Regions from separate parts of the Alishewanella sp. WH16-1 genome, predicted to be linked through region 1. Evidence: predicted binding sites of a transcription regulator. Region 1 holds the regulator's gene; each other region holds the start of a gene.
The links. The regulator LexA, encoded in region 1, represses DNA repair genes until DNA is damaged. The targets are predictions, from matches to a motif close to TACTGTATNNNNATACAGTA.
Positions count from the first base shown of each region.

Region 2: a site for LexA is predicted at 5,128-5,147, ahead of imuA (translesion DNA synthesis-associated protein ImuA). Genes of this name have one in related genera too.
Region 3: a site for LexA is predicted at 6,741-6,760, ahead of uvrD (DNA helicase II). Genes of this name have one in related genera too.

Region 1 is NZ_LCWL01000145.1:57,766-68,225, reverse strand. Features, by position in the region: gene AAY72_RS15300 (EVE domain-containing protein) at 1-297, opposite strand, end outside; gene tesB (acyl-CoA thioesterase II) at 361-1,230, shown strand; gene plsB (glycerol-3-phosphate 1-O-acyltransferase PlsB) at 1,227-3,662, opposite strand; gene lexA (transcriptional repressor LexA) at 3,798-4,421, shown strand; gene coxB (cytochrome c oxidase subunit II) at 4,940-6,010, shown strand; gene ctaD (cytochrome c oxidase subunit I) at 6,014-7,594, shown strand; gene AAY72_RS15270 (cytochrome c oxidase assembly protein) at 7,603-8,157, shown strand; gene AAY72_RS15265 (cytochrome c oxidase subunit 3) at 8,159-9,037, shown strand; gene AAY72_RS15260 (DUF2909 domain-containing protein) at 9,043-9,252, opposite strand; gene AAY72_RS15255 (SURF1 family protein) at 9,275-10,009, shown strand; gene AAY72_RS15250 (hypothetical protein) at 9,996-10,460, shown strand, end outside.
Region 2 is NZ_LCWL01000149.1:1,416-11,875, forward strand. Features, by position in the region: gene AAY72_RS16320 (YgiQ family radical SAM protein) at 1-1,950, shown strand, start outside; gene thpR (RNA 2',3'-cyclic phosphodiesterase) at 1,954-2,478, shown strand; gene AAY72_RS16330 (ectonucleotide pyrophosphatase/phosphodiesterase) at 2,620-3,873, shown strand; gene rlmC (23S rRNA (uracil(747)-C(5))-methyltransferase RlmC) at 3,878-5,032, shown strand; gene imuA (translesion DNA synthesis-associated protein ImuA) at 5,160-5,822, shown strand; gene AAY72_RS16345 (DNA polymerase Y family protein) at 5,833-7,236, shown strand; gene AAY72_RS16350 (error-prone DNA polymerase) at 7,246-10,359, shown strand; gene AAY72_RS16355 (methyl-accepting chemotaxis protein) at 10,389-10,460, opposite strand, start outside.
Region 3 is NZ_LCWL01000119.1:5,234-15,693, forward strand. Features, by position in the region: gene hemC (hydroxymethylbilane synthase) at 1-540, opposite strand, end outside; gene AAY72_RS12420 (alpha/beta hydrolase) at 540-1,223, opposite strand; gene cyaY (iron donor protein CyaY) at 1,223-1,543, opposite strand; gene AAY72_RS16570 (lipoprotein) at 1,616-1,789, shown strand; gene lysA (diaminopimelate decarboxylase) at 1,795-3,051, shown strand; gene dapF (diaminopimelate epimerase) at 3,065-3,895, shown strand; gene AAY72_RS12440 (DUF484 family protein) at 3,892-4,551, shown strand; gene xerC (tyrosine recombinase XerC) at 4,538-5,467, shown strand; gene AAY72_RS12450 (HAD-IA family hydrolase) at 5,467-6,174, shown strand; gene AAY72_RS12455 (hypothetical protein) at 6,167-6,550, opposite strand; gene uvrD (DNA helicase II) at 6,834-9,002, shown strand; gene AAY72_RS12465 (GNAT family N-acetyltransferase) at 9,003-10,460, shown strand, end outside.

The sequences.
Region 1 (10,460 bases):
TGCCACCCAAGTCGGCTGAGCTACTGTTGCCTTGGCATCGTAATACACACTACGGCTGTCAAATTGACTGGGATCAGCATAAGCTGCTCGTACCACTTTAACAATACCTGCAACACCAAGATGTTTGCAACTGGAATGATAAATCAGTACCTGATCCCCCAGCGCAACGCCGTCCCGCAAGTAATTGCGCGCCTGATAATTGCGCACCCCCTCCCACACTATCGGTTGTTGCGGATTACGCGCAAAATCATCAATACTGCACTCGCTGGGTTCAGTTTTAAATAACCAATAGTTCATTTTGCCAGACTCCATCATTTACGGCAGAATAACAGTTCTTCGGGTGACTAAACAGGCTAGCTTATGAGTCAGGTACTGGCGAATTTATTATCTTTATTAAAATTAGAGACTATCGAGCTGGGTTTGTATCGGGGACAAAGTCAGGATCTGGGCTTTAAAGCCGTATTTGGGGGCCAGGTGATGGGGCAGGCATTGTCGGCGGCAAAAGAAACCTTGCCGGAAGAGCGTAAATTACACTCCTTTCACTCTTATTTTTTACGGCCTGGGGATGCTAGTAAGCCAATTGTCTATGAAGTAGAAGACATCCGCGATGGCAAAAGTTTTAGTACCCGCCGGGTTAGTGCGATTCAGTATGGTAAGCCGATTTTTTACATGACAGCCTCGTTTCAGATTGAAGAGCAGGGCTTTGAGCATCAGTTACCGATGCCACAGGTACCAGGCCCGGATGAGCTGGTGTCCGATTTAGATTTTTATCAGCAGCATGCGGCGCAGATCCCGGAAAAACTCCGCAGTAAATTTATCTGTGAAAAGCCGATCGAAATGCGGCCGGTGGATTTTCAAAATCCTTTCTCACCGGCGGTCAGTGCGCCTAAGCGCTATGTTTGGTTTAAAGCTAACGGCAATATGCCGGACGATCATCGGGTGCATAAATATCTGCTCGCCTATGCCTCTGATTTTAATTTTTTGCCGACGGCGCTGCAGCCGCACGGCCGTTCTTTTATGGCGAAAAATATGCAAGTTGCGACTATCGACCATGCGATGTGGTTTCATCACGATTTCCGCTTTGACGATTGGTTACTTTACGCGGTCGATAGCCCGGCAGCCTCAGGCGGCCGGGGTTTGGTGCAGGGCCAGTTTTTTACCCGTGATGGTAAACTGGTTGCGACTACCATTCAGCAAGGTGTGATTCGCGAGTACCATGAAGGCGGCTAGTCGCGGGGCATAATGCTGTAGATACTCTGTAGCACTTCATTACGCAGTAGCAGATTGACGCTGGTCGCCAGTTTCGACAACTCGGGTGTGGCTCTGACCCGGTTGTCCTGGTCCGGTTGGCTGTAACCTTCCAGTTTTAACGCCTGGCTCAGGGTGGCAAACAGATTCTTGTCGTAATATTCCGGTGCGTTAATGCCATGCAAAGTCAGCAACCGCTGTGCAAGTTGTTGGCTTTGCTGCTCCAGCTCACTGCGCTGCAGTGGTCCATGCGCGTGCAGCAGGTTAAATACCATGGCATAGCGTTGCAAGGTGTGTTCGGCATTATGTGCCAGCAGGTCCAGCATAAAGTACTCACGGCTATGTTGCGGCGGCACCAGAAAGCGTTGCTCCTGCTGCTGTAACATTCCAGCCTGCACTAACTGTTGTAACAGTTGTTTGCTGTAGTTGCTAATTGATGGCACATATAAAAACAGTTCATGACGCAGTAAACCATAAAGCTGTTCAACCATCGCCAGTAGCTGTTGTTGTGATTGTTCCTGCTGCCGTAGCACGGCTGAGGCTAACAGCGCCGGGATGATAAACAGATGCAAAATGTTATTACGGTAATAACTCATCTGCACCGCATGTTGCGGGCTCAGGCTCACCAGTTCACCAAAACTGTCTGTGGCTAACTGAATTTTCTGCATCTTGGCGGCATGGGCAATCATTTGGGCTGGCGTTTGCTCTGGCAAACTGACATTCGCGTGATATGGCACCATACGCTGTAAGTTCAAATAGACTTCGAGTTGCCGCTCTAACTCCTGCCGTGTCAAACTTTGCTCGTCACTGGCTAATAAGCACAATGCAATCAGGTTAATGCTGTTTAACGCCGCCGCCTGGTTAATATGACGCATAATCTGATCTGACAGTTTAGCGACCACCGGATTTAGCCATTGCGGTTTTGGCGCTTCTAACGGGTTAATTTCGGTTTTCCAGTCCGGTGCCTGTTGATTCAGATAATGGTTCAGCGAAATCGGTTCACCAAAATTGACATAGCCATAACCATAATCCCGCAAATTGCGAATGGCCTTCAGCACGCCAAGCACTGACTCTTTCTGCTTACCCGAGCCCTGCAATTCACTGAGGTAAGTATTCACCTCCATGACGTGCTCATAGCCCAGATACACCGGTACCAGGGTGACGGGGCGGTCAATACCGCGCAGCATCGACTGCACAGTCATCGCCAGCATGCCGGTTTTTGGCTGTAACAACCGACCGGTGCGGCTACGACCGCCCTCAGTGTAGTATTTCACGGCGTAGCCTTTTATAAACAACAGGCTGAGGTATTCGCGAAACACCGCCGAATAAAGCTTATTACCGCTAAAGCTGCGGCGGATAAAAAAGGCACCCCCGCGGCGAAAAATGGTCCCGGCGGGCCAGAAGTTCAGGTTAATACCGGCGGCGATATGCGGTGGTACCAGACCCTGGTGGTAGATAATGTAGCTTAACAGCAGATAATCCATATGGCTGCGATGGCAGGGTACATACACGATTTCGTGACCTTTCTGCGCCAGATCGCGTAACTTGTCGGCATTGGTAACCTTAATGCCGTAATACAATTTCTGCCACAGCCAGCTGAGAATACGGTCGCCAAAGCGTAGAGTCGAGGTGCGATAGTCGGCAGCGATTTCCTGCAACAGTTTACGTGCTTCCTGTTGCGCTGCCTGATAGCTGATTTTTTTACTACTGGCCTCGTCGGCAATGGCTTGCTTTAACGCCGGTGACGCCAGCAGGGCATTGAATAACTGCGCTCTGGCGATCAGTTTCGGACCCGTTGCGGCCAACCGCTGCCGGTAAAAATGGATCCGCGACATGCGCAGCAATTTGCGGGCAATCTCCTGTTCGGCACCAAACTGCGCCGCCATTTGCTGCAGGTCGACCGGCTTACTTAACCGTACCAGAGTATGGCGGCCAGAAATCAGTACGATTAACAGCTTTGCCAGCCAGTTCGGGGCATGAGCTTCGCCAAGCAACCATTTTATACTGTTTTCTTTGCCCGGCGCCCGACCCCAGAGGATGGCTGCGGGTATTAACTGCGCCTGCAACTTTGGATTAGCCAGATGAGCGGCCAACAGCTGCTGGCCTTGTTGTAATGCCCGGGTTTTGCCTCGACCGCCAATCAATTGATGCGGCTGTTCCAGAAACAGCGTGCGTGGCAGTGATTGCTCATCCAGCTTGACCCGGCTTAATGGGTCAGGTAAGTCCAGGACGCGGCAAACCCGGCGCAGTGTCGCCAGATCAGAGGCGGACTCAGTATGGCAAATATAGAATAATGGCCGGTCAGTGCAGATCTGCAGCTCATGGATTGGATTATCCGGTACGATTTTAAACTTTACCAGTAGCCGGATCGGCCAACTTAACAGTTTGGTAAACAGCGACAAGCCTGACAACATAACCTTACTGACCTGAAAAAATGGGCGCTAAGAATAGCATAGCTGATCGGTGAGGCAAATTTTGCTGCGGCAGAAAACTTGGCAAGCTGAAAAAGACTGTATATACTCACAGTAAATACTGTATGGGTAGCCAGCATGATTAGACCATTAACGCCACGTCAGGCAGAAATTCTGCAACTGATTAAAGATTATCAAAGTGAAACCGGGATGCCGCCAACCCGCGCTGAGATTGCTGTGCGTCTGGGTTTTAAATCGGCGAATGCCGCCGAAGAGCATTTAAAAGCGTTGGCAAAAAAAGGCGTGATTGCGATGTTGCCCGGTACGTCCAGAGGGATCCGGCTGATTGAAGATGACACTGCACCGGAACAGTTGGGATTACCCTTAATCGGTAAGGTCGCTGCTGGTCAGCCGATTTTAGCGGCAGAACATGTACAGGATCACTATCAGATTGATGCAAACCTGTTTAAGCCGCATGCGGATTTCCTGCTACGGGTGCAAGGGATGAGTATGCAGGATATCGGCATTCTGGATGGTGATTTACTGGCCGTACATAAAACACATCAGGCGCTGCCTGGGCAAGTGATCGTGGCCCGCGTTGATGACGAAGTCACCGTGAAACGTTTTCAGCGCGATGGCCATCAAGTATTGTTGTTACCGGAAAATCCGGATTTTCAGGTGATAAAAGTCGATTTACGGCAGCAGCATTTCGCCGTGGAAGGCCTGGCAGTTGGCGTGATCCGTAACGGCAGCTGGTTATAATTCCACCTGTTCTCAATAAGTTATTTTCCCCAAAGCACTGGTATGACCATTTGGTTTTATCGGTGCTTTTGCATTTTAGGGGTTTACATAATTCAATTCCTGGACAATTCTTAGACGGTAGCTGGTGAAAAAATAACAACAGGTGTGCCACTACTGATTTCAGCGCTAGCCTCGAAATCAACCCAAAAAACAATAACAAGAATAAAATTGCGAAACTTATTTACCCAATAGCATTGACGATGCGGGTAGGCGGCAACTGAATGCATCCCTAAGAACATAGTAGCCCTATGTGACTGGGGTAAGTGAAGGCAGCTAACACCCCCGTATCTTCAAGGAAGAAGGGTATAGCACATAGATTCGGTTGGGTGGGTAGTAAAAAAACCGTGTAGTTCTGTGTACTTAGTTTCTGCAATTTGCTTTGCAAATGACAGAGGAGAAGTACAGTGACAAACGCGCGTTGTCTGCTTTGGTCGCTGCCGACCCTGCTTTTTGCCGCATCGGCAAACGCATCAAAATCCATGCCTTTAAATATGACCAAAGGCGCCACTGAAATCAGTCAGCAGGTTTACGACCTGCATATGACCATATTTTGGATTTGCTGTGTTATCGGTGCTGTGGTGTTTGGGATCATGTTCTGGTCCATCATTCGCCATCGTAAAGCCAGGGGAGTGCAGCCAGCTCAGTTCCATGAGAGCACTAAGGTTGAAATTCTATGGACTGCCATTCCGGTAGTCATCCTGATCGGTATGGCTATTCCAGCCACCAAAACCCTGATAGCGATGGAGGATACCTCTGCGGCAGATGTCACGGTATTGGTGACTGGCTCGCAGTGGAAGTGGCATTACAAATACCTGGAACATGACCTGGAGTATTTCTCACTGCTGGCCACCCCGCGCGAACAAATCGCAAACAAATTAGCGAAAGGTGAAAACTACCTGCTGGAAGTTGACCGGCCGCTGGTGATTCCAACCGGTAAAAAAGTGCGTTTTCTGATGACCTCGGATGATGTGATTCACTCCTGGTGGGTACCTGCCTTTGCCATAAAAAAAGATGCCAATCCTGGCTTTATTAACGAAGCCTGGACCCGGGTCGATGAACCGGGCATTTATCGTGGGCAATGTGCCGAGTTGTGCGGTAAAGACCACGGCTTTATGCCAGTGGTGGTGATTGCCAAGACCCCCGAAGATTATCTGGCATGGGTGGCACAGGAAGAGAGCCGGATCGCTGCCGAAAAAGCGGCCGAGCGCGAATTGCTGGCGATGAATATGGATATGGCGGAGCTGATGGCAACCGGTGAAAAAGTTTATCAAGGTTGGTGTGTCGCTTGCCATCAACCGACTGGTGGTGGCTTACCCGGTATCTTCCCGGCGCTGAAAGGCAGTCAGTTAATTTTGAATGACCGCCAGGCGCACATTGAAATCATCGTCAACGGCAAGGCTGGTACCGCAATGCAGGCTTTTGGCAAACAGCTGAGTTTAAAAGAGTTGGCGGCGGTTATTACTTACACCCGTAACGCTTTTGACAATAACACCGGGGATGCCGTGCAAGCTGCCGATGTCTACGCCGTACAGCATGGCAAGGGAGAATAACCAATGTCAGCTATTACACATGATCATGACCACGAGCATGACCACAAACCCAGCGGTATAAAACGCTGGCTGTATACTACCAACCATAAAGACATCGGTACCATGTATCTGGTGTTTGCACTGCTGATGTTCTTTATCGGCGGCAGTATGGCGATGGTGATCCGCTTAGAGTTGTTCCAACCTGGTATGCAGTTCGTCGAGCCACAGTTTTTTAACCAGATGACCACAGTACATGGTCTGATAATGGTATTCGGTGCTGTGATGCCGGCCTTTACCGGCCTGGCGAACTGGATGATTCCGATGATGATTGGCGCGCCGGATATGGCATTGCCACGGATGAATAACTGGAGCTTCTGGATCCTGCCTTTTGCCTTCCTGATCCTGCTGCTGAGTTTATTTATGCCAGGCGGCGGGCCGGACTTCGGCTGGACCTTCTATGCACCACTGTCTACAACTTATAGTAACGACAGCACTGCCTTGTTTGTATTCTCAGTGCATATCATGGGTATTTCGTCGATTATGGGCGCGATTAACGTGATCGTAACCATCTGGAATATGCGGGCACCCGGTATGACCTGGATGAAGATGCCGCTGTTTGTCTGGACCTGGTTTATTACCGCTTTCCTGCTAATTATGGTGATGCCGGTGTTGGCTGGCGCCGTTACCATGGTGCTGACAGACAAGTATTTTGGTACCAGTTTCTTCGATGCCGCCGGTGGTGGCGACCCGGTACTGTTCCAGCATATTTTCTGGTTCTTCGGCCATCCTGAAGTTTACATTATGATTTTGCCGGCCTTTGGGATTGTCTCAGCAATCATCCCTACCTTTGCCCGCAAGCCTCTGTTTGGTTATGCTTCGATGGTGTATGCCACCGCCAGTATTGCCATTCTGTCGTTCCTGGTATGGGCGCACCATATGTTCACTACCGGGATGCCGGTATTTGCCACCCTGTTCTTTATGTACTGTACGATGCTGATCGCAGTGCCGACCGGGGTGAAGGTGTTTAACTGGGTAGCAACGATGTGGCGCGGTGCTATGACCTTTGAAGTGCCGATGATGTTTGCGCTGGCTTTTATTGTGCTCTTTACCATCGGTGGTTTCTCCGGTCTGATGCTGGCGATTACACCGGCAGACTTCCAATATCACGACACCTATTTTGTGGTGGCGCATTTCCACTATGTGCTGGTAACCGGCGCGGTGTTCTCGATTATCGCTGCGGCCTATTACTGGTTGCCGAAATGGACCGGGCATATGTATGACGAGCGCCTCGGACAATTACATTTCTGGTGTTCACTGATTTCGGTCAATCTGCTGTTCTTCCCGATGCACTTTGTCGGTCTGGCTGGTATGCCAAGACGGATCCCGGATTATGCGCTGCAGTTCGCTGACTTTAACGCCTTTATCAGTGTGGGTGGCTTCCTGTTCGGGTTGTCACAACTGATTTTCGTCTGGGTATTGGTGAAATGTGCCCGTGGCGGTGAGAAAGCGACGGCTCAGGTATGGGAAGGTGCCGAAGGTCTGGAGTGGCAGGTGCCATCGCCGGCACCTTATCACACCTTTGAAACGCCACCGGAAGTGAAATAGGAGGCCTTATGCAGTTACATCGGACCCTGGTAACGAAATTACTGTTGGTTACGGCGCTGATGTTCGGTTTTGGCTTTGCGCTGGTACCACTGTATGACGTGTTCTGTGAGGTAACCGGGATCAACGGTAAAACGTCAAATGTGCCGGCAACGGCACTGGTTGATGGTGTTGATACCAGCCGTGAAATTACTATCGAATTTCTGGCGCGGCCGAATAAGGATATGCCGTGGATTTTTAAACCGGAGATCCGTCGTCTGACGGTGCATCCGGGAGAAGTTCATGTGATGAATTATTTTGCTGAGAATCCGACCGCGCAGATGATCGTGGGCCAGGCGGTACCTTCAGTATCGCCTGGGCAAGCCGCACTGTACCTGCATAAGATTGAATGTTTCTGTTTTACCCAGCAGCAACTGGCAGCCGGCCGTAATATGCTGATGCCAGTGCAGTTTTACGTTGACCCGGCGCTGCCTGCCCAATTCAGCACTATTACGCTGAACTATACGCTGTACGATGTGACCGCGAATTGGCAGGGCAACGCCGCTACCGAAAATCTTGGGGAATAAGATGAGTAAAACGTACGAAAGATATTATGTGCCGGCACAAAGCCCCTGGCCGATTGTCGGCGCCATTGCTCTGTTTTGCATTGCTTTTGGTGCGGGTCACCTCGTTATTGATATGAGCAAGCAACAAAGCGGTTTTGGCGGTTGGTTACTACTGGCTGGCTTTGCCATTTTAGTTTTTATGTTAGTCGGCTGGTTCAGAAACATCATTGAGGAATCGATGTCGGGTCTGTACAGCAGTCAGATGGACCGGTCATTCCGTCAGGGGATGAGCTGGTTTATCGTGTCGGAAGTGATGTTCTTTATGGCGTTTTTCGGCGCACTGTTTTATGGCCGGGTGATCGCGATGGAATGGCTGGGCGGGGCCAGTAATAATGCCATGACTTTCGCCATCCTGTGGCCGGATTTCGAACCGGTATGGCCACTGGTGAAAACCCCGGGTGGTATTGAGACCCAGGCGATGCCGGCTTGGGGCTTACCGGCGATTAATACCGCTATCCTGCTGATTTCCTCTGTCACTCTGCACTTTGCTCACACGGGTTTGGAACAGAACAAGCGCGGGCAGCTAAAAGGCATGTTGTTTCTGACTTTAGTGCTTGGCGTGATCTTCCTGTGCCTGCAAGGCTACGAATATGTGCATGCCTACCGTGACCTGGGGCTGCGGCTTGACTCGGGTTTCTATGGCAACACCTTCTATCTGCTAACGGGTTTTCACGGTTTGCACGTGACCCTGGGGGCGCTAATCTTGTTCTTTGTGTTCCTACGGGTATTAAAAGGCCACTTTACGCCTGAAAAGCACTTTGCGTTTCAGGCGGGTGCCTGGTACTGGCACTTTGTTGATGTGGTTTGGCTGTGCCTGTTTGTGTTTGTTTATGTGCTTTAAATCTTTTAGTAAGGCCGTGGGTTGGGCGTAATCAAGCCCAGCGCCATGGCCACTAAAATCAGCACCAAAATCACCGCCGAGTACAACACACGGCGACCAAGAAAATGAGACATGGGCAAGGTGCTGTCTTGCTGCCGCAGCATCGCCACCCCCGCCCTGACCAGGTTAATGACGATAAAGAGCAGTAGTGCGCAAATAATGATTTTAATAAGCATAAGGTACTCCGGAGTCTGACTGATGCAGTTTAAGTTGTTCGGTCAATTATTTAAGGTTAATCGGGTCTGGCTATTAATTACTCTGACCGCTTTTGCCATTTTGATCAAGTTGTCCCATTGGCAGTGGCAGCGGGCTGCAGAAAAAACGCTGCAACTGCAGCAGATCGCTGCTATTCAGCAACAGGGTGCGCTCAGTGGTCATCAGCTGTTGGCGCAGGGAGCCGCTCAACTGGATGGCGCCATGCTGGTGGATACCGCTTACTGGCTGCCACCCTATATTTGGTTGCTGGATAATCAAATCCTTAATGGCCGGGTTGGCTATGATGTGATAATACCGATGCAGTTTGCTGACAACAGTACACTGGTATTGGTTAACCTCGGCTGGCTGGCTGCCGGCGACAGCCGCCAGCTGTTGCCGGAGCCGCAGATCCCCGCGCAGCTTGAACTTGAAGCCCTGGTACGCAGTGAGCCGGCCAACACCTTATTGCTTGGCCAGAATCTGGAGGGCAGCAGTTACCCGATGCGGATGCAGCAAATTGACTATGCTCTGCTGCAGCAACAATTACCCTTGTCTCTGTATCCGGCCGTGCTGTATCAGCAGCGAGCCTCTGATTTTATGCCACATTACCAGCCAGTGGTGATGCCGCCACAAAAACATCGTGGTTACGCCTTACAGTGGTTTGGTTTAGCTGTCGCCGTATTAATGGTCGCGCTGGCGGCCAGTTGGCACCGGGAGAATGAAAATGAACAAGAATAAATTTCTGCTGTTGTTTGTATTGTGTTGCGCCTTGCCGTTAGTGCTGGCGAAACTGGTGCTGGAGTTTGGCTGGTTTAATGCCGGTTCTTCCAGTCGCGGCGCCTGGTTAACTGAAGAAGTGTATTTACTGCCCGATGCCAGCAAGGTACCAAAACACTGGCGTATCGTCGTGGTGGCTGAAGACTGCAGTCAGCCTTGTCAGCAGGCATTGCATACGGTGAAGCAGCTTTATGTCGGGTTGGGACGCAAACAAACTCAGGTGCAGCCAGTCTATCTGGGGGCGACCAGCCTGGCGGATTATCCGATGTTTACCCAGCCGAAGCCGTTAACTAGCCTGACAACTTTGCAGCAAAAAATTGTGCTGGTTGACCAGCGTGGCCTGGCGTTACTGACTTACCCGTTGCCGGAGCAGGCTGCCGAGATGGCCGATACGGCTAAAGCGATCCGTGCC
Region 2 (10,460 bases), on a different contig from region 1:
CTGCGGCATGACGATGCTTACACACCGGGTGATATTGGCGGCAAGCGGCCGGATCGGGCGGTGACGGTTTATACCCAGCGTTGTAAAGAAGCCTACAAAGAGGTGCCGGTGATTATCGGCGGTATTGAGGCCAGTTTACGCCGCATTGCGCACTATGATTACTGGTCAGAAAAAGTACGCCGTTCAGTGATTTTTGATGCCAAGGCCGATATTTTAATCTACGGCAACGCCGAGCGACCGCTGGTAGAAGTAGCACATCGTATTGCGTCGGGCATACCGGTTAGCGAAATTCAGGATGTACGTGGCACAGCAGTTATTCGCAAAGAGCCGTTACCGGGCTGGCGCGGCGTCGATTCCACCGCTATTGATAAAGTCGGTAAAATTGACCCTATCCCGAATCCTTATGGCGCCGATGATGTTGGCTGTAGCAGCTATTCCGAATTTGCTAAAGCCGGTATTGATTTAACCAAGCCCGCTGAGGTTGAAGCTAAGCCAATTATGGTGCAGGCGCCGCGGCAAAAGCCGTGGGAGCAAACGTACGTTAAGTTACCCGCCTTTGAGCAGGTCAGTGTGAATAAACCGCTGTATGCGCATGCGTCACGGATTTTACATCAGGAAACCAACCCCGGCTGTGCCCGTGCCATTATGCAGCGCCACGGCGATCGGCATATCTGGGTTAATCCGCCGGCCTTTCCGCTCAGTACTGCGGAAATGGATCTGGTGTTTGGTTTGCCGTATCAGCGGGTGCCGCATCCGGTGTATGGCAAGGCGAAAATTCCGGCCTATGAGATGATTAAAACCTCGGTCAATATTATGCGCGGCTGCTTTGGTGGCTGCTCATTCTGTTCGATTACTGAGCATGAGGGACGGATTATCCAAAGTCGCTCGAAAGAGTCGATTATGCAGGAGATCAAAGACATTCGCGACAAAGTCCCTGGTTTTAGCGGGGTGATCTCCGATCTGGGTGGCCCGACCGCCAATATGTATCGGTTAAACTGTAAAAACCCGAAAGCCGAACAAACCTGTCGTCGCCCCAGCTGCGTCTATCCGACGATTTGCGAGCATATGGATACCGATCAGAGCCCAACGGTTGAACTGTACCGTGAAGCCCGGAATTTACCGGGCATTAAAAAGGTACTGGTCGCCTCGGGGGTGCGTTACGATTTGGCGGTAGAAGATCCGAATTATGTCAAAGAGTTAGTGCAGCACCATGTCGGGGGCTATTTAAAAATTGCCCCTGAGCATACTGAAGATGGGCCTTTGTCGAAAATGATGAAGCCGGGCATGGGCGCCTACGACAAATTTAAAGAAATGTTCGACCGCTTTAGTAAAGAAGCCGGTAAAGAGCAGTATCTGATCCCGTATTTTATTGCCTCGCACCCTGGAACGACCGATCTGGATATGATTAATCTGGCGCTGTGGTTAAAGGCGCGCGATTTTAGGTTGGATCAGGTGCAGAATTTCTACCCCAGCCCAATGGCCAATGCCACCACCATTTATCATACCGAAATGAATTCGCTGAAAAATATCAATAAAGCGAATACCGAAGTGGTGCCGGTGCCCAAGGGCGAGCGGCAGCGCCGGCTGCATAAAGCGATCCTGCGTTATCATGATCCCAAAGGTTGGCCGATCATTCGCGAAGCGCTGATCCGCTTGAAAATGCAGCACCTGATTGGCCGGGGTAAAGACTGTCTGGTGCCGCCAGAGACGAAAGACGAGCAGCAGCAAAGACCACAGCGCGGTGGTAAGCCGGCATTAACGCGACACACTGGCTTAAATCCGGCTGCACAGGCCACGGCAAGGTCAAAGCACAGCACCGCGAACGGCAAAGCAAAGGGTAAAGCCAAAGCCGGGCAGGTGGCATCTAAGCCGGCCAGCCAGACACCGGCAAAAGGTAAGCCGGCAGCCAGAGGTAAACCGGCAGCAAAAAGCGGCCGCGCCGGCAGCTGAGCAGTGGAAAGCCGGCGGCTGTTCTTTAGTTTGTGTTTTTCGGCGCAGCAGCAACAGCTATTAGCGCCTTATCAGCAGCAGGCGCTGCAAGCTTGTCCCGGCGCCAAAGCGGTAGCGGTGGCGAACTTGCACCTGACGTTATTTTTTCTGGGGCAGGTGACGGCTGAGCAACAGCAGCTGTTATTGCAGTCAGCAGCTAAGCTTCGTTCTGCTGCATTCGAGCTAGAGCTTGATTATCTGGCGGGCTTTAGGCAGCCGAAAATTCTGTATCTGGCGCCCTCATCGATACCTCCAGCCTTGCTATTGCTGCAGCAACAGCTGGCGCAGTTTTGTCAGGTACAGGGCTTTACCGAGCCACATGCTGAGTATCGGCCGCATATCACGCTGGCGCGCCAGGCGCTGTTTGAGGGGCAACAGCGCGTCACGCCGCTCAGACTTAAGGTTCGGGAGTTTGCGCTCTATCATTCGCGGCGTGAAGGCGAAGCCTTAGAGTACCTGCCATTGCAGCGCTTTAAATTAATCAGTTAAGCAAAGCCTGAGGCCGCTTTCGGTAAAGTGCCGGCAATAACCGGCAAAATGTCATGAAGCGGTCAACAAAAATCAGTACACTTAACGGTTTTCTGCCTGAGTTGCTAAGATCAGGCTAATTTCGATCCGGATCTGATACTTATGAAATTTTTTGTGTTTTTTATCAGTCTGTTACTACTTAGCTGTAGTCAGACCCCAGTGACACAAAGTACGGCTGCTGCCAGTCCAGGTAGTCTGCTGATTATCTCAATTGACGGTCTGCGTCATGACTACCTGAGTTTGCATCAGGCACCGATGTTAGCCGAACTGGCGGCGGGCGGTGTGCATGTCAAACAATTACAGCCGGTCTTTCCAAGTAAAACCTTCCCCAATCATTATTCACTGGTCACCGGTTTACACCCGGAGCGGCACGGTATTGTTGATAACTCGATGTATGATCCTGAGCATCAACGGCAGTTTGCGATGAGTATGGCGGATCAGGTGGCAGATGGCTTCTGGTGGCAGGGCGAGCCGATTTGGATCACGGCTGAATTGCAGGGCGTGAAGGCGGCCACTTATTTTTTCCCGGGCTCGGAAGCCGAAATTAAAGGTAAGCGGCCCAGTTACTGGTTCCCCTATCAGCATAATACGCCAAACCGCGAACGTACTGAGCAGGTACTGGCCTGGTTGGCGCTGCCTGAAGCCGAGCGGCCAAGAGTGATCACCTTGTATTTTAGTGATGTGGATAGTGCAGGTCATAACTATGGCCCGCGCTCAGAGCAGGTAGCTCAGGCTCTGGCCGAGGTAGATGCTGAGCTTACCTATCTGGTGCAAACCTTACGTGAGCGTGGTCAGGCGGAGCAGGTCAACCTGATCATCAGCTCCGACCATGGTATGGCAGAGGTCGATCAGCGCAAATATATTATTGCTGATGAGTTGTTTGATGGCAGTTTAACGCAGAATGTTCGCTTTTCACGTGAAATTGTCAGCATTTTCCCAAAAAGTGGCCAGGAAGAGCTACTGTATCAGCAAATTGCCGGGCGTTATAACCCAGAGCAGATGCGCCTGTACCGCAAGCATGAGTTGCCAGAGCGGTTTCAGCATCAACAACATGCCCGCATCGCGCCGATTATTTTGCTGGCGGAGCAGCCCTGGATCTTTGTCCGGCGCAGCTTATTACCCGGTTTAAAGGCTGACCCGTCTTTCTTCAGAGCACGTGGCAGCCATGGTTATGACAATACCGAGCCGGATATGCAGGGAATGCTGATTGCCTATGGACCGGCCTTTAAACAACAGGCGACGGTAGCGCAATTAAGCATGGTCGATTTTTACAATGTGATGGCCAGGGTAGTGGGCCTGACACCGGCGCCCAATCAGGGTGATCCGCGCGCGTTATCGCTGTTATTGCGGGACTAAGCGGATGCATTGCGCGCATTTTGTTGCAGGCCGTTGTCAGTCCTGCCAATGGCTGGCGATGCCCTATGCCGAGCAGTTGGCATTAAAGCAGCAACAACTGTTGCAGTTAGTCTCTCCTTTGGCGCCGCTGGAGATCCTGGCGCCGGTGGCAAGTCAGCAACAGGCCTGTCGTTATAAAGCCAAGATGGTGGTGCAGGGTAGCTGTGAGGCGCCGCTACTGGGGATCATAAATCAACAGGGGCAGGCAGTTGATCTCGCCGATTGCCCCTTATATCCGCCAGCCTTTGCGGCCGTTTTTGCGGTGATTAAGCAATTGATTAGCCGCGCTCAGCTTACCCCGTACGATATTGCCGCCCGCCGTGGTGAGCTCAAGTATGTGCTGCTGCAGCAAAGTTACCACAGTGGTCACTTTATGCTGCGTCTGGTACTGCGTTCAAAGAACTGTCTGGCGGCGTTGCAAAAGCATTTACCCTGGTTATTGGCGAGCTTACCGGCGTTGTCGGTGGTCAGTGTTAATTTACAGCCCAAGCCGGCAGCACTGCTGGAAGGGCCGGAAGAAATCCTGTTAACAGAGCAGGCTTTGCTGCGCGAGCAACTTAATCAGGTACCGCTGTATTTAAGCCCACAGAGTTTTTTTCAGATCAATCCTGAATTGGCGGCCCGGCTCTATGCCACTGCTGCAACCTGGACGGCGGAACTTACGCAACAAGGCGTGCCGATCCGGCACCTCTGGGATCTGTTCTGTGGCGTGGGCGGTTTTGGTTTACATTTGGCCAGCAATGAAGTGGCGCTGACCGGGATTGAAATTGCACCGTCCGCCATTGCCAGTGCTAAGCAGGCCGCGGCTGAGCTGGGGTTAACCCAGGTCGATTTTAGGGCGCTGGACTCCGCTGCTTTTGCCACTGCGGCGGTTAGCCCACCGGATCTCCTGGTCGTGAATCCACCCCGCCGCGGCTTAGGCGTCGAGCTGGTGACGGCGATTAAACAGCTGGCCCCCGCTTATATTATTTATTCCAGCTGCAATGCCAATAGTCTGGCAGCTGACTTGACCCTGTTGGATAACTATCAGTTACTGCGGGTGCAACTTTTTGATTTATTTGCCCATAGTAGTCATTACGAAGTGCTGACCCTGTTACAGCAGCGGGCTAAAACCGCCTGATCCGGTTTTGTAAACCCACTAATCACACACCTTTACCCGCAGCCGGCAGCCTGTGAGCACTCTATGGGTGCTTGCATTTTTAACACCAGCAAATATACTGTATATATGAACAGTATTTTGGTGGTCTATGCACTCCTTACTTGAACAACTGACGCAGCGGCAATGGCTCTGGCAAGGCTCAGCCTTACCCGCTGCCGGTCAGCAGCTAAGTTCCGGTTATGCCGAATTTGACCGGCAACTGGGTGGCTGGCCGGCGTCCGGTTTGCTGGTATTGCAAAGTCAGCCGGCAATTGGCGAGTTGCGTTTACTGTTACCCTTATTCAAACAACTGCAGCAGCAAGGCCTGCTGGGGCTGATTAATCCGCCGCAGTTACTCCAGGCTGAGCCGTTGGCGGCAGAGGGGGTTAACCCGTCACAGTTGCTGTTGCTTTCCGGCCTCAGTGAAACAGATGCACTCTGGGCTGCAGAGCAGTTATTACAAAGTGGTTTATGTAGCCTGGTCCTGCTCTGGCAGGGGACGCTGGCGCGCAAGGCGGCACGTCGTTTACAGCTGGCAGCTCAGGCGCAGCAGGCGTTAGTGCTGCAACTGACCACGCAACAGCCGGAATTAACACTGCCTTTAGCACTGGCGCTACAGCTACTGCCACAGCCTCAAGGTTTGCAGCTTAAAGTGTTAAAGCGCCGTGCCGGCTGGGCCGGGCAACAATTTTATCTTAACTGGCAAGATGAATGGCCTGAGCTTTATCCGGTACTGACCCGCACCCAAGCGGCTTTGGCTGAGACCGCCTGAGGGCTTTGTCATGCGCTGGCTTTATCTGTATTTCCCCAACCTGCAACTTGATCAACTGGCAGTGCAATATCCGGCACAGCCGATGGCGCTGGCATGTCCGAAACGACATCAATTACTGGGGGTTAATTCACTTGCAGCGGCAGCCGGGGTTAAGGTCGGGCAAAGTGTGGCAACGGCCGTGTTACTGTGTCGTGAGTTACAGCTGTTTAGTCCTGAGCCGGCACGGGTAAAGCAGCTGCTGCAGCAGCTGGCGGAGCGGTTATATCAGGTGACAGCCGATCTGGCGCTGCAGCCGCCGGATGCCTTGCTGATCCGGGTGAGTAGCATGCTTAAACTCTACCCGGATCCTGCCCGTTACTGGCAGCAACTTCAACTGCAACTGGCAGACTGCCCCTATCAGTATCTGGCCGCAGCGGGGCAAACTCCGCTGGCTGCAAAATTACTGGCCCGCTCCGGGCAGACCGAGCTGTACTTAACGCCAGCGGCAGAGCAGGCCAAGCTGGCACTTTGTCCGTTAACTGCCAGCGATCTGCCGGCGGCTAGTATTGAGCAGTTAGCCCGGTTGGGGATCCGGCAGTTAGGTCCCTTACTGGCATTGCCGGCAGCAGAGCTGGCGCGACGTTTTTCTCAGGACGTGCTGCAATATCTGGCGGCATTAACGGGCAGAGTACTGCAATTACCACAATTTTACCGACCCCGGCTGCAATTTAACCGTGAATTACAGCTGCATTATGAAATTACTGAAAGTCCACAGTTATTAAAGCCGTTACAGCCATTGTTACAGCAACTGCAGCAGTTTTTACGCCGGGCCAACTTATTGTGTCAGCGTTTGCAGCTTACTCTACAGTTTCGCCAGCACAGCCCCTTACCTCTGCAGATCCGCGCCCGGGCCGGTGAAGCCTGCGCCGCAAACTGGCAGCAATTACTGTCCCTGCACCTGGCGCAGCTGCAGCTGCCAGAGCCGGTGTATGCGCTGCAATTGGCGGCAACAGACTATGTACCCGATCAGCGCGCAAGTTGTAATTTACTGGCACAGCGCTCACAGCCGCTGAGCAAAGCACAACTGCTCAGTGTGCTGGTGGCCCGCCTGGGGGAGCAGGCGGTGGTGACACCGCTGCTAAGCCTGAGTCACTGGCCGGAGGTAGAGTCATCGGCATCAGCTGTAGCGGCGCTGCCGGCACTGAATGCGGCGCTTTGTTATCAGCTCAGGCCTATTTTACAACTGCCCAAAGCCCTGCCTTTAACCGAGGCGGTGACGCTGTTAAGTGGTGCCGAGCGTTTGGAGCAACTGTGCTGGCAAAGTGGCACCTTATTGCAGCGGGATTATTATCTGGCCCGCACTGAGCAGGGGCAACTGTGGTGGGTATACCGCACACCACAGCAGCAATGGTATCTGCAGGGTTGGTTTAGCTAAGGGGGGCCGATGAGCGAAACGTCAGCGGCAGCGCCGCCATCCGGGGCCGTAGCCTACGCCGAGTTATTTTGCCGTTCGAACTTTAGTTTTTTACAAGGCGCTTCCTCGCCGGAGGAGTTAGTTAGCACGGCGGCAGCTTTGGGTTATCAGGCGCTGGCACTGACCGATGAATGTTCGGTCGCCGGGGTAGTGCGGGCACACCGGCAAATCAAACAGCAGCAATTACCGTTAAAACTGATCATTGGCAGTTATTTTCAGCTGCCTGGCCTGTCCTTAGTGCTGCTGTGTCCGGATCGGCAAGCCTATGCTGAGTTGTGCCGCATTATCACCAATGCCCGGCGACGCGCTGAAAAAGGCCACTACCAGTTGGAAGAATGGGATTTACGCAGCAGCAAGCATTGCCTGGCACTCTGGTTGCCGCAGGGGGAGGCGGAAGTGGACCAGTACTGGGGGCAATTATTAAGCCGGCACTTTAGTGGTCGCCTGCACCTGGCGCTAGTGCGGCAACTACGTTATCGCGAAGCGCGCTACCTGGCTTATTGCCAGACGCTGGCCCACGATTTTGCACTGCCACAGCTGGCGGTTGGTGCGGTATTAATGCATCAACGTGAGCGACTGGCATTACAGCAAACCTTGACTGCTATTCGCCTGAAAACACCGGTCCAGCAGTTAGGCCGTCAGTTGCTGAGTAATGCTGAGGCCTGTTTAAGACCCCTGAGCAAACTGGCAAAGCTCTATCCCGCTGCTGCACTGGCGCAGAGCGTGACGCTGGCGGCTGCGTGCCAGTTCTCGCTGGATGAGCTGCGTTATGAATATCCATCTGAGCTGGTGCCGTCTGATCTTAGTGCCAGTCAGTATTTGCAGCAACTGGTGCAAGCCGGAGCCCGGCAGCGTTTTGGTATAGCAGGGCCGGCAGCGTCGATCCAGGCGCTGATCGATAAGGAATTGGCGCTGATTGCTGAGCTGCGTTATGAGTACTTTTTTCTGACCATCTATGATTTGGTGCAGTTTGCAAAAGCGCGCGGCATTTTATATCAGGGCCGCGGCTCTGCCGCTAATTCGGTGGTCTGTTATTGCCTGGAAATTACCGCTGTCGATCCGCGGCAGATTAATGTGCTGTTTGAACGCTTTTTATCCCGCGAGCGGCAGGAGCCGCCGGATATAGACGTAGATTTTGAGCACGAAAGGCGCGAAGAAGTGATGCAGTATCTGTATCAGAAATATGGCCGCGAGCGGGCAGCGCTGGCGGCAACGGTGATCAGCTACCGCTTGAAAAGCGCGATCCGTGATGTTGGGAAGGCGCTGGGGATTAATGAAATGCAACTGGAGCATTTTATTAAAAACCTGAACCGCCGCCATGGTGTGGTCAGCTGGCAACAACAGCTTAGCCAGCTTGGACTGAATACCGAACAAGGTCTGGGACAGCAGCTGGTGCAGCTGGTGGAGCAAATCCGCGGTTTTCCGCGGCATTTATCACAGCATGTCGGGGGCTTTGTGATCTCGGCCGGCCCTTTGTATGAGTTGGTACCGGTAGAAAATGCGGCCATGGCTGAGCGCACTGTGATCCAATGGGATAAGGATGATCTGGAAACCTTGGGGCTGTTAAAGGTCGATGTGTTGGCTTTGGGCATGTTAACGGCAATCCGCCGCTGTTTTCAGTTGGTGCAGCAACACTATGGCTTGACGCTTAGTATTGCGGCAATTAATGGCTATGGTGATGACCCTCAGGTGTACCGGCAAATTCAACAGGCGGATACAGTAGGGGTGTTTCAGATTGAATCCCGGGCACAGATGAGCATGCTGCCAAGACTCAGGCCATCCTGCTATTACGACTTGGTGATTCAGATAGCGATAGTGCGGCCAGGACCAATTCAGGGGGATATGGTGCACCCATATTTGCTGCGCCGGCATGGCAAGGAGGCGGTAACCTATCCTTCCGAGGCAGTCGCCGGCGTGTTATCCCGTACCCTGGGCGTACCGATTTTTCAGGAGCAGGTGATTCAGCTGGCAATGGTGGCCGCTGGTTTTAGCGGTGGCGAAGCGGATCAACTCAGACGCGCCATGGCCAGTTGGCAGAAAACCGGTGAGCTGTTGCAGTTTAAAGAAAAGCTGATCAATGGCATGCTAAGCCGCGGCTATCAGCAAGACTTTGCCGAGCGGATCTATCAGCAAATTTGTGGCTTTGGCGAGTACGGTTTTCCGGAGTCGCATTCCGCCAGCTTTGCAGTACTGGCCTATGTTTCTGCCTGGTTAAAACATTACTTTCCGGCGGCATTTTATACCGCCCTGTTAAACAGCTATCCCATGGGGTTTTATAGCCCGTCGCAGCTTATTCAGGATGCCAGACGTCATCAGCTTAGGGTGCTGCCGGTCTGTATTAATGCCTCCGCTGCTGCTCACCAATTGGTCCTGCATCAGGGCGATTGGGCTATCCGGCTTGGTTTACAACAGGTTAAGGGCTTAAGCCCTCAGACGCTGCAACAGCTATTACAGCAGCGGCCAGCGGCGGGCTTTTGTCATCCGGTGCAGTTAAAGCAACTGGGATTAAATGCCCGCGAACTGGCGGCGCTGGCCAGTAGCAATGCCTTGCAGAGCTTAACTGGCGATCGCTATAACAGTCGCTGGCATTTGCTGGATCAGCAAACGCAGCTACCGTTATTTGCCGCTGTAGCTGAACCGGCGGCACCGCTGCTGCAGCCACCTGGCGAGCGCGAAGCGATGCTGGAAGATTATCAGGCGCTGGGGTTTAGTCTTGATTATCATCCTCTGCACTATTTACGCCAGCGTGGGAAGTTGGCTGGTTGTACTTTGGCTAGCGACTTGGCGACAGTGCGGCAACAGGCGGTGGTTAAGGTCGCCGGCTTAGTGACTTGCCGGCAGTGCCCGGGTACTGCCGCCGGCGTTACTTTTTTAACGCTGGAGGATGAAAGCGGTAATATCAATGTGGTGGTATGGCAGGGCACGGCATTGGCACAGCAACAGCCCTATCTGACAGCGAAGATCCTGCAGGTAAACGGCATTTTAGAGCGCGAAGGCGAGGTTATTCATGTGATTGCCGGACGCTTAACGGATCTTACACCCTTACTGGCCGGGTTACCGGCCGGGTCGCGGGATTTTCACTAGCCCAAAAGGCTGGCGGCTACAAACTGAGGTTAGCGTTTAAAGCCAATCCGAAAGCCGCCCCAGTGCTTGCCATTAACATAGATAGGTACCGATAAGTCATG
Region 3 (10,460 bases), on a different contig from region 1:
GCGCTCAGCAAAACCCAGCCGCAGCAAACCGGCCGCCGCCAGAATAATGGCCGCGAACTCACCGTTATCCAGCTTGGCCAGCCGGGTATTCACATTGCCGCGCAAGTCCCGCACCTGTAAGTCGGGACGTAGCGCTTTTAACTGACATTGCCGGCGCAAACTGGAAGTACCGACGACCGCACCCGGCGGTAACTCGGCGATAGCACGAAATTGATTGGAGACAAAGGCATCGCGCGGATCTTCACGCTCGCAAATGGTGCTGAGCATCAAACCATCCGGAAACTCTACCGGCACGTCTTTCATACTGTGCACGGCGATATCGGCGCGGTCTTCCAGCATCGCGGTTTCCAGCTCTTTCACAAACAAACCTTTACCGCCAATTTTGGCCAGTGGCGTATCGAGAATCTTATCGCCCTGGGTCGACATCGGCACCAGCTCTACCGTTAACTCCGGGTGGTGCTTTAATAATTCGGCTTTTACAAACTCAGCCTGCCACAGCGCCAGCGCGCTTTTCCGGGTGGCAATACGGATCCTCTGCATCAGAGCTCCTCAGCATGTTGCAGCAGCCGGCTTTGTAAGAAGCGGCTGATTTCATCAATTTCCTGCGCGCAAACACTGTGCGGCATCCGGTAATCCTGCCAACTGACTTTAAAGCCAGCCGCTTTAAAGGTTTGATACGCTTGCTGACCCGCGGCCAGTGGTACCACCGGGTCCTGAGTACCATGCCCGATAAATACCGGGGTCGCTTTGTTATGGCTCAACATTTCAGCACTCAGCTTGTCCGGGCAGGCCATATAGGTGGATAAGGCAATAAAACCGGCCAGCTTATAGGGTAAGCGCGGTAATAAATGTAGCGTAATGACGCCACCCTGGCTAAAACCGGCCAGTACAATGCGCTCACTCGGGATGCCATCGGCAATCAGCTTGTCTAGCAAGGCAGTAACGGCTGCAGCCGATTGCCGCACCCCTTCTTCGTCGGCGCGGTTAGTTAAGTCCATGGTTTTAATATCGTACCAGGCGCGCATCCGCATGCCGCCATTAACGGTAACCGGCATTTCCGGCGCATGCGGGAAAATAAAGCGGATACCGGCCGCTGCCGGTAACCGTAGCTCCGGCACTATGGGCGCAAAACCATGGCCGGAATCCCCCAGGCCATGCAACCAGACAACGGCGGCTTTTACTTCGCCCTGTGGTTTCACATCAACAAAAGGAAGTAACGCCATTATGCTGTACCCAACGCAATCGGATAACCAGCTTGCTTACTGGCCGCATCATTAATCAGTTGCCAGAATTCGCTACCGCTGCGGTTATCAATCCACTGGCCATTACGCAATTCAAAATGGTGGCCGTTAAACTTGGTCGCAACCCAGATCTGCTGCAGTGGCGGCTGTTTGTTGATAATGATTTTACTGCGGTCGGCAAAGGTGATCGCTAACAAGCCACCATTCGACTCGTAATCCAGATCAAGCTCCTGCCGCTCTATGCTCTCTTCGACGGCCAGTAGTAACTGATCCGTTAATTCCTCATATTCTAGGTCATTCATCTGCTTCACCTGTTTGCTTTTACTGCTAAGGATGCGATTATAGAGCGTCGATTAATTAATGAAATAAAAACCATGCACGCTCAGCGAATTTCGCGCTTACTGCGCCTGTTAACCGGCGCGTTGCTGGCCACAGTATTGCTTAGTGCTTGTGGTCAGAAAGGTCCGCTTACCTTACCACAGGCCGAGCCGGAAGTGGCAGCGCCGCCACCGCAAAAGATTACCGAAGACACTGAATCACAGGGGTAAGCAGATTGGATTACTTTAGTTATCAGGGCAATAGCTTATTTGCCGAACAGGTGGCCCTGGCCGATATCGCTAGCCAATATGGCACACCGACCTATGTTTATTCCCGCGCCACCATAGAGCGCCATTACCGTGCCTTTGCCGATGCCGCGGCGGCGCATCCGCACAGCCTGGTCTGTTATGCGGTGAAAGCCAATAGCAACCTGGCGGTATTGAACCTGCTGGCCCGCCTGGGCAGTGGCTTTGATTTGGTATCCGGCGGCGAACTGCGCCGGGTCATTGCTGCCGGTGGCGATCCGGCGAAGGTGGTGTTCTCTGGTGTCGGTAAAACTGCCGAAGAAATGCACTTTGCGCTGCAATTGGGAATTAAGTGTTTTAACGTCGAATCGGTCAGCGAGCTGCACCGCTTACAGGACGTTGCCAAAGCGCTGGGCAAAAAAGCACCGGTGTCACTGCGGGTTAACCCGGATATCGATGCCAAAACCCATCCTTATATCTCTACCGGGCTAAAAGCCAATAAATTTGGCATTGATATCCTGCTGGCGGCGGATATTTACCGCGCGGCACGTGAATTGAGCCATATCGAACTGGTCGGTGTCGACTGCCATATCGGTTCACAACTGACCGAAACCCAACCCTTCCTTGATGCGCTGGAAAAACTGCTGGCCCTGATTGAAGCCCTGAAAGCGGATGGTATTGAGCTGAAGCATATCGATATCGGTGGCGGCCTGGGCGTGACCTATGATCAGGAGGTGCCACCGTCGCCGGCTGACTACATCAGCAAGGTGGTGGAACGTTTAAAAGCCTATCCACAGCTGGAACTGATTATGGAGCCGGGCCGGGCCATTATGGCCAATGCCGGTATCCTGCTGACTAAGGTCGAGTTTTTAAAGCCTGGTCAGGAAAAGCACTTTGCCATTGTTGATGCAGCGATGAATGATTTAATCCGGCCGGCTTTGTACAGCGCCTGGATGAATATCGTGCCGGTGGTACTGAATAACAGCTTGCCGCGGCAGAACTATGATGTGGTGGGCCCGGTGTGCGAAACCGGCGACTTCCTCGGTAAAGATCGGGAATTGGCGATTGCCGAAGGTGATTTACTGGCAGTTCGCTCTGCTGGCGCCTATGGTTTTACCATGAGCTCTAACTACAACAGCCGGCCACGCGCCGCTGAAGTGATGGTAGACGGCCAGCACTGTCATCTGATCCGCCAGCGTGAACAATGGCAGGATCTGTGGCGTGGTGAGCAGGTGATCAGCAGTTAATCTTAAGGGCGCTATGTTACTTAACTTCAGCAAGATGCACGGTCTGGGCAATGATTTTATGATGGTAGATGCCGTCAGCCAGAACATTTTCCTGACCAAGGAGCAGATCAAGCAGCTGGCCGATCGCAATTTCGGTATTGGTTTTGATCAGCTGTTAATGGTCGAGCCGCCTTATGATCCGGACCTGGACTTTCACTACCGCATTTTTAACGCCGACGGCTCCGAGGTTGAGCAATGCGGCAATGGTGCCCGTTGTTTTGCGAAATTTGTGCGCTATCGTGGCCTGACCAATAAAACCAAGATCAATGTCAGCACCAAGTCTGGCAAGATCACGCTTTATGTCGAGCAGGATGGTCAGGTGACCGTCAATATGGGCGTACCACAACTGGAACCGGCGCAGGTGCCTTTTAAAGCACAAAAGCAGGAAGCGACCTATATTTTACTGAGCGAACAGCAAACCGTATTCTGCGGTGTGGTGTCGATGGGTAATCCGCATGCGGTGCTGGACGTGCCAGATCTCGATACGGCGCCTGTACGCACTCTGGGACCGGAGCTGGAATTGCACGAGCGGTTTCCGGAAAAAGCCAATATCGGCTTTATGCAGGTGCTCAATCCGCAGCATATTAAACTGCGGGTATGGGAGCGCGGAGCTGGCGAAACGCTGGCCTGTGGCACCGGTGCCTGCGCGGCAGTGGTGGTTGGCCAGTTACAAAAGAAACTCGCGCAACAAGTACGGGTGGATTTACCGGGCGGTAGCCTGCAGATCCGCTGGAATGGACCTGGCCAACCGGTAAAAATGACCGGCCCGGCTGAACATGTTTTTGATGGACAACTGACGTTATGACAGACACCCTGATAAAAAGCCAGGAACTGGTTGCTGCTTCGGTAGTGGCTGATTATCTGCAACAACACCCGGACTTCTTCCAGCATTATCCGGAGCTGCTGCCATTGTTACGCCTGCCGCATCAGCAACGCGGCACCGTATCGCTGGTCGAGCGTCAGCTGGAGCTGCAACGCGAAAAAATCCACCTGTTACAGGAAGATATTACCCGTTTAATGTCGGTAGCCCGCCAGAACGAACATATTTTTCTGGCGTTAAATGCCTTGCATATCGCGGTGCATCAGGCCAAGAGTCTCAGTGATATTCAGCAGGCATTGCAGGCCTTTGCCGATGCTATGCCGCAGGTGAAATATTGCCGTTTGCTCGGGCTGGAGCAGCCAGGCGCTGATCTGAGCCCCTATCAGCTGCTGCTAAGCCGTCGTCTGCAACAACAGCCGGTATATCTGGGCCGGCTGAATAAAGAAGAACAGCATGACATCTTTCCGGCCAAGGTGCATTCAGTGGCCTTGCTGCGGATTGACCAGCAAGACACGCCACTGGCGATCCTGGCCTTTGGCAGCGAGCTGGATGATCATTTCCAGCCCGAGATGGATGTCTTATTCCTGCGCCACCTGGTGACCTTGCTGGCACTGGTGCTGCCTGCTTATGTCAACGCCTGAGCTGCCGCTGCGCTGGGCTGAGCCGGTGCAGCAGTTTCTCAACTACCTGAAGCACGAACGTGGCTATAGCCCGCAAACGCTGAGCAGCTATCAGCAGCAACTGACAAAACTGGGCCTTGCGCTGCACGCTGACTCAGCCAGCTGGTTTGTGCTCAGTGAACAACAATTGCAGCGACAGTTTTTACGCTTCCGAAAAAGCGGCCTCAGTGCCCGCTCCCTGAGCCTGGCGGCCTCAGCACTGCGCAGTTTTTACCGCTACGCTATCAGCCAGCAGTGGCTAAGCCAGAACCCGGCCGATTATCTCAAACTGCCAAAACCGGACAAAACCCTGCCCAAACAGCTGGAAATTGAACAAATCAGCCAGTTGCTGAGCTTTGACAGCCACGACGATATTCTGGCCTGCCGCGATAAAGCGATGCTGGAGCTGTTTTATTCTTCCGGCTTGCGGCTGACCGAGCTGGTTGCACTGAATTTGCCGGATTTACAACTGAGCGAAACCTTAGTGCGGGTGACCGGTAAGGGCAATAAGCAACGCCAGTTACCGGTTGGCCGGATGGCGCGCTCGGCGCTGCGCGAATGGCTGGTGCAGCGCCCGGCGCTGTTAGGTGCAGATACGCCAGCCACCGATCAACAGGCACTGTTCTTAAGTATCGAGCGGCAGCGTATTTCACCGCGCCAGGTCAGAGAACGGGTTTTACACTGGGCTAAACAACAAGGCTTGGGGCAACAGTTACATCCGCATATGCTACGTCACTCTTTTGCCAGCCACTTATTGCAATCCAGTGGCGACCTGCGCGGCGTACAAGAGCTATTAGGCCATGCCAATCTCAGCACTACCCAGGTGTATACCCACCTGGATTTTCAGCATCTGGCCAAGGTTTATGATAGCGCCCATCCAAGGGCCAGGAAAAAATAATGCAATTATTTAAAGCCTTACAACATATTTCGGTATTGTCTTTCGATTTAGACGATACCCTGTACGACAACAAACCGGTGATTGCCGCCGCCGAAGCTGCCATGCTGCAGAGTCTGGCACAGCATGCCCCGCTTACCCGCAGTTACAACAGTGATTTTTGGTGGCAGCAGCGCCGTTTACTGGCTAAGGCCACACCAGAGATCCGCCATGATTTAGGCCGTTGGCGTCTACTGGGTATTGAAGCCGGCTTAGTCAGTTTAGGCTTAAGCCAGTGTGAGGCAGGCGAAATTGCCGAGGTGGCTTATACCGCTTTTTGGCAGGAACGTACCAATATCAAGATCAAGCCGGAAGTCAAAGCGCTGCTAACGGCGCTGGCGAGCCGTTATCAACTGATTGCGATCACCAATGGCAATGCCTGTATTCAGAAAATGGGCTTGGGCGAGTTATTTGAGTTTAGTCTGCAAGCCGGCCCGGATGGCCGGATGAAACCCTACGCCGATTTATTTCTTACCGCCGCCAGCCGGTTACAGACCGCGCCGCAGCGTATTCTGCATATCGGTGACAGCCACCGTGCCGATGTGATGGGCGCGCTAAATGCCGGTTGCCAGGCCGCCTGGTTGGATCACCTGCAGCAGCCGGTAACTATCCTGCCGCATCTGCGCCTGACTGCGCTGGCACAGCTTGCCGCCCTTCTGGATGCTAACTAGCACGTGGTTTATGTTGACGAAAACCGGCCACAATCCAGCTGAGTATCAGATAGATTAACAGCGGTGGTAGTGTCGCTAATACCAAAATAGAAATCAGGTTTTGTCGCTTAGCCTCGGTAACTTGTGTAAGTTGCGCTTGGTAGTTAGCGAGCCATTGTTCAGGGCTTGGGCCTGAAAGATGGTGCCTTATAACACTGCCATTTGCTAAGACTGTTGTATCTTCCTGATGGTTTTGATAACGCTCTACAGCTGCTTGTAATTCAGCAATTCTGCTCTCGGCCACAGTAAACTGGGAATATGCGATATAAGCCAGATAACTTAGCCAACTAACAACGATGACAATGTAAATTCTCTGCCATCCATTTAAACCTTGCATTAATTCACTCCCTTAAATTTCAATGCGTATCATTTTAGTTGGCCAACGCTACAAGGTGTTTGCATTCTTTATTTGCCAAAAAATTAACAACTTGAACCTATCATATAAATACCACCCTCACAAGGCGCATGATTTGTGCACCACTACCCTGCCTAAATAAAGGCTTTCTAATGCATGTCAGGAAGATAGTAACTGGTTATTTATCCACTAAATCACCCAGCTGACTTGGCGCCCCGCGACTGGCTGTTATAATGCCCCGATACTAAGTAAACGAGGCCAACTAATGGATGTTTCTTACCTGCTGGACGGGCTAAATGATAAACAACGCGATGCGGTAGCGGCACCCCCGCAACATATGCTGGTACTGGCCGGAGCCGGTAGTGGTAAGACCCGGGTGCTGGTGCATCGCTTAGCCTGGTTAATGCAGGTAGAACGCGTTGCGCCCTATAGTTTGCTGGCCGTAACTTTTACCAATAAAGCGGCGCAGGAAATGCGCGCCCGGATTGAAAGCACCATTGGCGTCAGCCTGAATAATCTGTGGATGGGCACCTTTCACGGCCTATCACATCGTATGCTGCGCGCCCATTATCAGGAAGCCGGTTTACCGCAGGGCTTTCAGATCATCGATTCTGACGACCAGTTAAGGCTGGTGAAGCGGGTATTAAAAGCGCTGAATCTGGATGAAAAGCACTGGCCAGCCAAACAGCTGCAGTGGTTTATCAATGCGCGTAAAGATGAAGGCGAACGCCCGGGTATGCTGGACGCCGGTGGTGATTACAGCCTGGCGCAAATGATTAAGATCTATGCCGCGTATCAGGAAATGTGTGATCGCGCCGGTCTGGTCGATTTTGCCGAAATCTTGCTGCGCAGCTTTGAGCTGTTAAAGCAGAATGCCGAGGTGCGCGGCCACTATCAGCAGCGTTTCCGCCATATTCTGGTCGATGAGTTTCAGGATACCAACGCTATTCAATATCAGTGGCTGCGATTGCTGGCCGGCAGCAGCGCGAAGGTCATGATTGTCGGTGATGATGATCAGTCGATCTACGGTTGGCGCGGTGCCCGCGTTGAAAATATCCAGCAGTTTTTAAAAGATTTTGACGGGGCGGATACCATCCGCCTGGAGCAAAACTACCGCTCCACTGCAACAATTTTGAAAGCTGCCAATGCGGTGATCAGCAATAACCAAAGCCGGCTTGGCAAAGATCTGTGGACCGACGGTAGCGAAGGCGAAAGTATTTCGCTGTATACCGCCTTTAACGAACTGGATGAAGCCCGCTTTATTGTCAGCCGTATCCGCGACTGGCATAACAAGGGTAATCCGCTCACCGATACCGCCATTCTGTATCGTAATAACGCCCAGTCACGGGTTTTGGAAGAGGCGTTAATTCAGGATGGTTTACATTATCGCATCTATGGCGGCCTGCGCTTCTATGAACGGCAGGAAATTAAAGATGCGCTGTCTTATCTGCGGCTGATTAACAACCGTCAGGATGACGCGGCGCTGGAGCGGATTATCAATACGCCGGCCCGCGGTATCGGTGATACCACCCTGGATAAAGTACGGCAGCAAGCGCGCGCGCAGGGTCAGACGCTGTGGCAGGCATTAGAGCAACTGTTGCAGGAAAAGCAGCTTAGTGGCCGTGCGGCGAATGCTATCGCGCAATTTATGCAGTTAATTGGCCAGTTGGATGCTGAGCTGACCGAGCTGCCACTGCACGAGCAGGCTGAACATGTGATCAAACAATCCGGGCTCTATGCCATGTATCAGGCGGAAAAAGGCGAGAAAGCCCAAACCCGGATTGAAAACTTAAACGAGCTGATCACCGCCTGCCAGAACTTCGACAGCCCACTGCTGGAAGAAATGAGCCCACTGTCGGCGTTTTTATCTCAGGCGGCGCTGGAAGCGGGTGAATATCAGGCGGAAGAGCATTCCGATGCGGTGCAGCTGATGACATTGCACACCGCCAAAGGCCTGGAGTTCCCATTAGTATTTGTGTGTGGCCTCGAGGAAGGGCTGTTCCCCAGCCAGCAAAGCGGTGATGATCCGGTAAGGCTGGAGGAAGAGCGGCGCCTCTGTTATGTCGGCATGACCCGCGCCATGCAAAAGTTGTATTTATGCCATGCCCAAAGCCGCCGTTTATACGGCCAGGAGCAATATCCGAAACCGTCGCGCTTTTTACGCGAGCTACCGGCCGAGTGTGTCGAAGAAATCCGTTTAACCACACAGGTTAGCCGGCCGCTGGTTAATAACCGCTTTAGCGGTGCCGCCAGCCACAGCGCCTTTGAAAACACCGGCTTTAAGCTCGGGCAACGGGTGCTGCATGAAAAGTTTGGCGAAGGCACTGTCCTGAATTACGAAGGCAGCGGCCCGCAATCGCGCATTCAGGTCAACTTTGATCAGTTGGGCAGTAAATGGCTGATGACCGCATACGCCCGGCTGGAAGCAATCTAAATGCGACTACACCAGCTCGGCCAGTTGTTACAGCAGGCCGCTGAGCAGCGGGTACGGCTGCCAGTCTGGTTGCAAGGTGAGCCTGCCGCCTTATTGCACCTTGCCAAACAACTGCTGGCGCAATATGCGCCAGAGCGTTGTTGGTGGCTGGGGAGTGAGGCACCGGAGCAGTGCACAGCGCTTAAGCAGGCGAAAGCGCATCAGTTGCTGGGCACCGAATGTGACTGGTTGGTGATTAACGCCTGTAGCGGCTTTAACGGCGATCAGATCGCCGCCGCCAGTGGCGCCTTAAAAGCCGGTGGCTTGTGGCTGCTGCTGACACCGCCTACCGACAGTTGGCTGGCGCAGCCCAATCCGGACCATCAGCCGTTATTATCCTACCCACTGACCCCGCCTGCTGGCGCGCAAGGCTATACTGCTTTTTGGCGCAATACTTTGCAACAAGCCAATCTGTTGCACGCCCAACTTACAGCGGATGGCGATATTCAAATCCTGCAACAACCCATTTTTCCCCCGCTAGCTGTGGCGGCTAAGTGCCAGCCGCCTTTTAGAACTGCCGGGCAGCAGACAGCCGTGGCGGCTATTGTAAAAGTAGTAACAGGCCATCGCCGTCGCCCGCTGGTATTAACTGCCGATCGCGGCTGCGGTAAATCGGCTGCGCTGGGGCTGGCCGCAGCAGAGCTGGCTAAGCAGGGTAAACAACGCATCCTGATCACGGCCCCCTCCCAGCTTCAGGCCAGTGTTGCCCTTGCGCACTTCGCCAGTCAGGTCCAGCAAGCGCAACAAAAAGCACTGCAGTTTATCGCGATTGACCAGTTATTGGCTGAGCTGCCAGTCGCTGATCTGGTGCTGGTGGATGAAGCTGCAGCCCTGCCGGCCCCGCAATTACAACAGCTGGTTAATCACTATAGCCGGTTGGTGTTTGCCAGCACCGAGCATGGTTACGAAGGCACAGGCCGGGGTTTTCAGTTAAGGTTTCAGCCTTATTTAGCGCAACAATGTCCTGACTGGCGGCAGCTACGCTTAACCGAGCCAATCCGCTATCAATCACAGGATCCGCTGGAACAGTTAATCCGGCACAGCTTTCTGCTAAAACTGGACTTGCCCGAGCCAGCATACGACAGTACTCAAGCTGTGCTGTTAAAGCATTATCAACATCACGACTGGCTGGCCGAGCCGACAAAGCTGCAGCAGGTCTTTGCCTTGCTCAGCTTTGCCCACTATCAAACCCAGGTTAAAGATTTACTGGCGTTAATAGAAAATGCTGCTCTCGCAGTGTATACCCTGGAGCAAAACGGCCAATTACTTGGCTGTATGTTGCTTAGCAGCGAAGGCGAGTTTAGCGCCGAACTGGCAGAGCAGATCTATCAGGGCAAGCGGCGGGTACAGGGGCATCTGCTGGCGCAAAGTCTGGCCTTTCATCTTGCCGAGCCCGGATTGGCGTGCCTAAAACTGGCG